Regions from separate parts of the Shinella sp. 838 genome, predicted to be linked through region 2. Evidence: riboswitches for the same ligand, from Rfam matches in the RefSeq annotation. Region 2 holds a riboswitch; the other holds the start of a gene.
The links. Region 2 has a riboswitch for cobalamin ahead of P9A16_RS05925 (CbtB domain-containing protein). Riboswitches for the same ligand answer to the same signal wherever they lie in the genome.
Positions count from the first base shown of each region.

Region 1: another riboswitch for cobalamin. It lies ahead of P9A16_RS29720 (hypothetical protein); the one in region 2 lies ahead of P9A16_RS05925 (CbtB domain-containing protein).

Region 1 is NZ_JARSBQ010000014.1:162,040-165,732, forward strand. Features, by position in the region: gene metH (methionine synthase) at 1-1,530, opposite strand, end outside; gene P9A16_RS29720 (hypothetical protein) at 1,614-1,823, opposite strand; cobalamin riboswitch at 1,924-2,140, opposite strand; gene P9A16_RS29725 (GH36-type glycosyl hydrolase domain-containing protein) at 2,581-3,693, shown strand, end outside.
Region 2 is NZ_JARSBQ010000001.1:1,253,013-1,256,705, forward strand. Features, by position in the region: gene P9A16_RS05920 (peptidoglycan-binding domain-containing protein) at 1-1,304, shown strand, start outside; cobalamin riboswitch at 1,384-1,750, shown strand; gene P9A16_RS05925 (CbtB domain-containing protein) at 1,799-1,975, shown strand; gene P9A16_RS05930 (CbtA family protein) at 1,988-2,782, shown strand; gene cobU (bifunctional adenosylcobinamide kinase/adenosylcobinamide-phosphate guanylyltransferase) at 2,784-3,308, shown strand; gene cobW (cobalamin biosynthesis protein CobW) at 3,312-3,693, shown strand, end outside.

The DNA of each region.
Region 1 (3,693 bases), on a different contig from region 2:
CGTGTCGGCCTGACCCTTCTCGTCAAAGGCCATGACGACGACGGCGGCGCCATAGGCGCGCACGAGCTTGGCATGGTGAAGGAAGGCCTCTTCGCCCTCCTTCAGCGAGATGGAATTGACCAGCGGCTTGCCCTGCACGCATTTCAGGCCTGCCTCGATCACCTCCCATTTCGAACTGTCGATCATCAGCGGAACACGGGCGATGTCAGGTTCTGCGGCGATGAGGTTCACATATTCCGTCATGGCCTTGGCGGAATCGATCAGGCCCTCGTCCATGTTGATGTCGATGACCTGCGCGCCGTTCGCCACCTGGTCGCGCGCGACATCGAGCGCCGCGGCATAGTCGCCCGCGGTGATCAGCTTGCGGAATTTCGCCGAGCCCGTGACGTTGGTGCGCTCGCCGACATTCACGAAGGGGATAGCCTCGGTCAGCGTGAAGGGCTCGAGGCCCGAGAGGCGCATGTGGCGCGGTATGTCGGGGATTGCGCGCGGTGCGTGGCGTGCGGCGGCCGCCGCAATGGCGCGGATATGGTCCGGCGTCGAGCCGCAGCAGCCGCCGACGATGTTGACGAGGCCATCGCGCATGAAGCCCTCGATCTGGGCGGCCATTTCCTCCGGCGTCTCGTCATATTTGCCGAAGGCGTTCGGCAGGCCGGCATTGGGATAGGCGCAGACGAAGGTTTGCGCGACGGAGGAGATCTCCGCGAGATGGGCGCGCATGGCGTTGGCACCGAGTGCGCAGTTGAGGCCGATGGAGAAGGGATCGGCGTGGCGTACCGAGTTCCAGAAGGCTTCCGGTGTCTGACCGGACAGCGTGCGGCCCGAGAGGTCGGTGATCGTGCCCGAGATCATGACGGGCAGCTCGATGCCCTTTTCCTCGAAGACTTCGCGGGTGGCGAAGATCGCCGCCTTGGCATTCAGCGTGTCGAAGATCGTCTCGATCAGGATGATGTCGGCGCCGCCGTCGATGAGGCCGCGCAGCTGGTCCGCATAGGCGCGCTTGAGGTCGTCGAAGGTGACGGCGCGGTAGCCGGGATTGTTGACGTCAGGCGAGATGGAGGCCGTGCGGTTCGTCGGGCCGAGTGCGCCGGCGACGAAGCGGCGGCGGCCGTCCTTTTCGGTGGCCCTGAGGCCGGCGCGGCGGGCAAGGCGGGCGCCGTCACGGTTCAGTTCATAGACCATGTCCTCCATGCCGTAATCGGCCTGGGCGATGGTCGTGGAGGAGAAGGTGTTGGTTTCGAGAATATCCGCACCGGCCAGCGCGTAGCGATAGTGGATGTCCTCGATCGCGCCGGGCTGGGTTAGTGTCAGGAGGTCATTGTTGCCCTGCTGGTGACATGCGCAATCGCCGAAGCGATCGCCGCGGAAATCCTCTTCCACCAGCTTCAGCGTCTGGATTTCCGTGCCCATGGCGCCGTCGAGCACCAGGATGCGCTCGCGTGCGGCGGCCTGAAGGGCAGCGAGAATCTCGCGCCCATCGCGTGGCGGCAGTTCAGGTCCGAACAGGGTGTCCAGGTGCGATTCGGCCACGGCAAAGCCCTCCGGTGCAATAATCCTGCACCGGAAATCACATAAAGATATCTTTATGTCAATATGTCTTTATGCCTTAGCAGTCAGTGCATCGGTCGATTCGACCCGGCCAGGGAGGCGAACAGCGCCTTCAGTCTGGCGATGTCGGGATCGACCTTTTCATAGCGCGAGAGTTTCTGGACCTCCTTCAGCGCCTCGACGGCAAGGTCGGCGCCGTGTGGCTGCCAGAGCAGCCAGGAGATGAAGATGGATTCCGGTTTCCCGGCGAAACCATTGTCGGTGATGGCAAGCATTTCTTCCCCAATCGGAAAATTGGGGGATGACCGGACGCACGCTGCTGGAACTTCGCCCGGAGGCGACAAGCAAGCGCACCACTGGGACACCCCGCCCATGGACGTTACGACTGTCAGGGCAGGTCTCCTGGCTTGCGGGTCATCGCGTCTGTCTCGCCTTCCCGGTGAAATCCACCAGTGGCATGGAGCGACAGCAGCTCGCCGTTCACAGTTGCGGGGGCAGCGCCGGTCTTGGTGCTCCTTTCGGAGCATCGCACCGGCTTCCCTCTTAGCCTCCGAGCCAATCGACTCGGAAGACCCTGACGGCGTCAAACTGGCTTGGCGCCGGCACCGAGTCAATGGTGCAAGGCTCCGTTCGGCGGTTTGGACACAGCTTGGCGGGCAGCCAGATGGGCGGGCGGGAACTTTTTCCTGCCGCATCCATTTGCCATTCCCCTGCTCCTTGTGTCCGCTCGCCTCCTGCGAGGGCGCACGATTCACCAAAACCGCAGATGAGGGTCGATGCTGCGCCATCCGGTCATGTTGACATGTTGCAAGTCTCTGTCCTTACGGCTAAAAAATGCCGTTTTCATGCACCACGCGGCCAGGATGCCAACCAGCGTGTCGCTTGAGCCATGTCCATTCCAATCGCGCCGTCCGGGCGCTGTTTGGTCACATGGCTGATCGCGGCACCGAGATGAAACCTGCCCGCAAAAAACCGTTCGGCGCAAAGGCCGTCGCCGGATGGTTCCATATGGCCGGATCCAGAATCAGAAACATGCCCCTTCACAATACGCCGCAAGCCCCTTCGCGCGACGCCGACGCCAAGCAGATCGATTATAACGATTCGATCCGCGCCACCTATCTGTCGCTGGAGGAGCTCGCCGATTGCGGTGAAGCGCTGGCGCGCGACAAGACCGCGGCGCTGCCCGGCTTCCACCCTTTCGAATTCCGCGCCCGGCACAAGGAAAACGAGAAGGAAATCTTTCGCGTCTATCGCGCCACGGCCAAGGATGTCGAAGCCGGTGCGCAGATCACGCCGGCGGCCGAATGGCTGCTCGACAACTACTACGTCGTCGAAGAGGCGATCCAGGAAGTGCGACGCGATTTTCCGCGCCGCTTCTATCGCCAGCTTCCGACCATCGAGATCGAAGGGCAGGTGATGCCGCGCACGCTGGCGCTTGCCTGGCTCTATGTCGCGCACACCCATAGCGGCGTCTCGCATGAGGGGCTGACGGCTTTTGTTCAGGGCTTCCAGAAGATCGACGCGCTGAAGATCGGCGAGCTCTGGGCGCTGCCCTCCTTCATCCGCTTCGTGCTGCTTGAAAACCTCCGCCGCATTTCCAGCCGCGTCGAGCGTTCGCGCAAGATGCGTTTCAAGGCCAACGAGGTGGCCGATGAGCTGATCCGCCTCAACGATCCGGAAAAGTCCATCGCGCATCTCCAGTCGCTGGAAAGCTTCATCGAGGACAATACGTTCGTCATCCAGCTGCTTTATCGCCTGCGCGACGGCCTCCAGGCCTCCGGCGCGGTGATCCAGTGGCTGGAGCGCAAGATCGAGAGCCGCGGCAGCGACCTCGAAGAACTGATCGTCGCGGAGAACAACCGCCTCTCCTCCGGCAACGTCACGATGAGTTCGCTCATCAAGAGCCTGCGCTCGGTGGACGATACCGAGTGGCCGGTCTGGTTCGAAAGCGTCAGCCGCCTCGACGAGGCGCTGCGCCAGGGGTCCGACTACAGCGACCTCGATTTCGGCTCGCGCAACAAGTATCGCAACACGATCGAGCGCTTCGCCCGCAGATCCGGCAAGACCGAGCTTGAGGTGACCGAGACGGCACTGGCGATGACCGCGGAAGACGCCGCGGCGCATGTCGAGGACCTCGACTACGAG
Region 2 (3,693 bases):
CGGAGAAGGCCCGGGCCGAAGAGGCTGCGCGCCTGAAGGCGGAAGCGGATGCGAAGAGGGCCGAAGAGGCCGCAGCAGTGCGCAAGCTTGCCGAGGAAAAGGCTGCGGCCGACGAGAAGGCGCGCGTGGAAGCCGCAGCGGCGGAGAAGGCCCGGGCCGAAGAGGCCGCACGCCTGAAGGCGGAGACGGAAGAGAAGGAAGCGGCTGCCCGCAAACGCGCCGAAGAGCAGGCTGCCGAGGCCAACCGGCTGAAAGCGGAGGCCGCGGCTGCCGCCGACAAGGCCAAGGCGGAGGAAGCGGCCCGGCTGAAGGCGGAAGCCGAACGACGAAAGGCCGAAGAGACGGCCGCTGCGGAAAAGGCGCGTGCGGAAGAGGAAGCCGCGGCCCGGCGCGAAGCCGAAGCCAAGCGCGTCGAAGCGGAGAAGGCGGCTGCGGCCGAGAAGGCGCGGATCGAGGAAGAGGCCGCCGCTGCACGCAAGCTTGCCGAAGAAAAGGCGGCCGAGGTGGAGCGGCTGAAGGCGGAAGCCGCGAAGGCGGCTGCCGATGCCGAGGCGAAGGCTGCCGAGGCGGCCCGCCTTGCAGAAGAGGCTGAAAAGCGCGCCGAGGAGGCGGCCGCCGCCGAGCGTGCCGCGCAGGAGAACGACACGGCGACTGCCGCCCGTGAAAACGAAGCGCAGGGCGCCGACAGGAAGGACCGCGGCCTTGCCGTCGAGCAGGCCGACGATGCGGCCAAGCGCGAGGAAGAGACTTTCCAGAAGGCCGTGCTCGACGGCTCGGAAAAGGCTTTCCGCGCCTATCTCGACGAATATCCGGACGGCCGCTTCGTCGCCGATGCGCGCGAGCGCCTGTCGGCGCTGTCAAACACCGCCCGGCAGGAAGCAAAGCCCAGGACGGACAGCGAAACGGCGATTGTCGAGACTGAGCGCAAGGCCGAGCAGCCGATCGTCGACCGGCGCGAGGCCTATATGGAGCGCTCGACCCGCGCCCAGGCGCAGCGCTGGCTCAGCATGCTCGGCTTCAACACCTACGGCGTCGATGGCGTCTTCGGTTCGCGCACCCGTTCGGCGATCGCCGCCTGGCAGGGCTCGTCGGGCTACCGCGCCGATGGTTATCTTTCCCGCCAGCAGTACCGTGCCCTTCGGCAGGCTGCGCAATATGCCGAGGCCCGGCAGAATCGCCAGCGCCGCTACCAGCAGGACTATGACGTGCTGGAAGGCCCCGTCGACGGCTACTACGAGCGCTACTACCGCGACGACGGCTACTACAACGATGGCGGCGGTCTGGTGATCATCCCCGGCTATTGAGAATACGACGGCCGGGCGGCGGTTTCAGCACAGGTGATGACGCTGCCGGTCGATTGACTTCCCGGGGGTGGAAGCATAATCATCCAGACTATTGGATGGTTCCCGGATCCGGAAACGGATCGGGGAGTAAATGGGAATGTGACGCGGCGGACCCAACCAGGGCGCTGCAATCACGGCCGACCCCGCGACTGTAGAGTGGCGAGGGACGCCCATCCGGATGGGAGGATCTGCGGGGAGCGGGGCAATGGTGCCTTGGTTTCGCGCTGTGAGAACCAGACGGAAAAGCCACTGGGTGGCATCGCGATCAGCAGGGGTTGGACGCCTCTTCTTCTACGAATCGTCCGCCTTTTCGCGATGCCTTAGCCTGGGAAGGCGAGGGGGCCCCGCAGGCGTTTTCAACGCCCGACGCTGCGAGCCAGGAGACCTGCCAGCCAATGTGAAGGACATTTCGTCCGACCTGGGGAGGTTTCCCCGCTGCCTGCACGGAGGTTGTCATGGCTGTTTCGACTACGTCTTCTGTTACCCTTTCCGCAAACGACCGTCTCGTCGCCGGTGTTTGCGCTCTTTTGCTCGGCGCCTTCCTGGTGTTCGGTGCAGGCCTTGCGAATTCCGCCGTGCTGCACGACACGGCACACGATACGCGTCACTCCTACGGCTTTCCCTGCCACTAAGGAGTTTTCGACATGATCGTTCGTTATCTCCTGGCCGCCCTGGTGGCCGGGCTGTTCTCCGGCGTGCTGATGACAGCCGCCCAGGAGGCTCGAGTCGTGCCGCTCATCCTGCATGCCGAGGAGTTCGAGGGCGGCGACGAAGCCGCACCCGCAACCGAGGGCACGACGCCGGCCACGGGCACGGAAGGCGCTGCACAGACGCAGGAGCATTCCTCGCTCGGCGCGGTCATCCTCGACATGGCCTCCGCGCTCTCGCCGGTCTCCGTCGCCTATGCCCATGAGGGCGAGGATCACGAGGAAGGCGGCATCATGTTCGGCATGAGCCGGTTCTCCGGCACGCTTTTGGCAAACCTCGTCACGGGCGCCGGTTTCGGCCTGTTGCTTGCCGGTTTCAGCCTCGTGTCCGGCCATCCGATCACGGTGGCGAACGGCGCGCTCTGGGGCGCGGCCGGCTGGCTTGCCGTGCACATGCTGCCGGCCATCGGCGTGCCGCCGGAGCTTCCGGGCTTCCCTGCCGCCGATCTCGGCGACCGCCAGGTGTGGTGGATCGCAACCGTCATCCTGTCGGCGGCCGGCCTCTACCTGCTGTTCCTCAAGCCGAACATCGTCGCCAAGGTCATCGGCATTGCGCTGATCGCGGCGCCGCAGGTCTATGGCGCCCCGCAGCCCAGCGACATTTCCAGCAACGTTCCGGCCGTGCTCGGTGCGGAGTTCGCCGTCGCTGCCCTTGCCACGACCCTTTTCTTCTGGATCGTGCTCGGCCTCTCGCTCGGCTTTGCCAACGAGAAGATCGCCAAGGCAGCCTGATATGACAGTGACATCGCCCGGAGCCGTCCTGGTTCTGGGCGGCGCGCGTTCCGGAAAATCCGCTTTTGCCGAGAGGCTGGTCGCCGAGACCGGCCTCTCGCGTCATTACATCGCCACGGGCCGCGCCTTCGACGACGAGATGCGCGAGCGCATCGCAAGGCACCGGGAGGACCGCGGCGACGGCTGGCACACCCATGAGGAGCCGTTGGCGCTCGCCGCGCGCATCGCTGACGTCGCCCGGGCCGACAGGGCCGTGCTCGTCGACTGCCTGACGCTGTGGGTGACGAACCTGATGCTGGAGGAGCGCGACATCGCCGCCGAATGTTCGGGTCTCCTGGAGGCTCTTCGAAAGGCGCCGGGGCGGATCGTGCTCGTCTCCAACGAGGTCGGCCTCGGCATCGTGCCTGAAAACCGCATGGCGCGCGAATTCCGCGACCATGCCGGGCGGCTGCACCAGAAGGTCGCCGCCCTCGTGCCCGAAGTCTATTTTATCGCGGCCGGACTGCCGCTGAAAATGAAGGGTTGAGCCATGCTGCAACAGAAGATCCCCGCCACCGTCATCACCGGCTTCCTCGGCGCGGGCAAGACGACGCTGATCCGCAACCTCCTGCAGAATGCCGGAGGAAAACGCATCGCGCTCATCATCAACGAGTTCGGCGATCTCGGGGTCGACGGCGACGTGCTGAAGGGCTGCGGCGCGGAAGCCTGCACCGAGGACGATATCATCGAGCTGACCAACGGCTGTATCTGCTGCACCGTCGCCGACGATTTCATCCCCACCATGACGAAGCTGCTGGAGCGGGAAAACCGTCCGGACCACATCGTCATCGAGACCTCGGGCCTCGCCCTGCCGCAGCCGCTGGTCGCCGCCTTCAACTGGCCGGAAATCAAGACGCAGGTGACGGTGGACG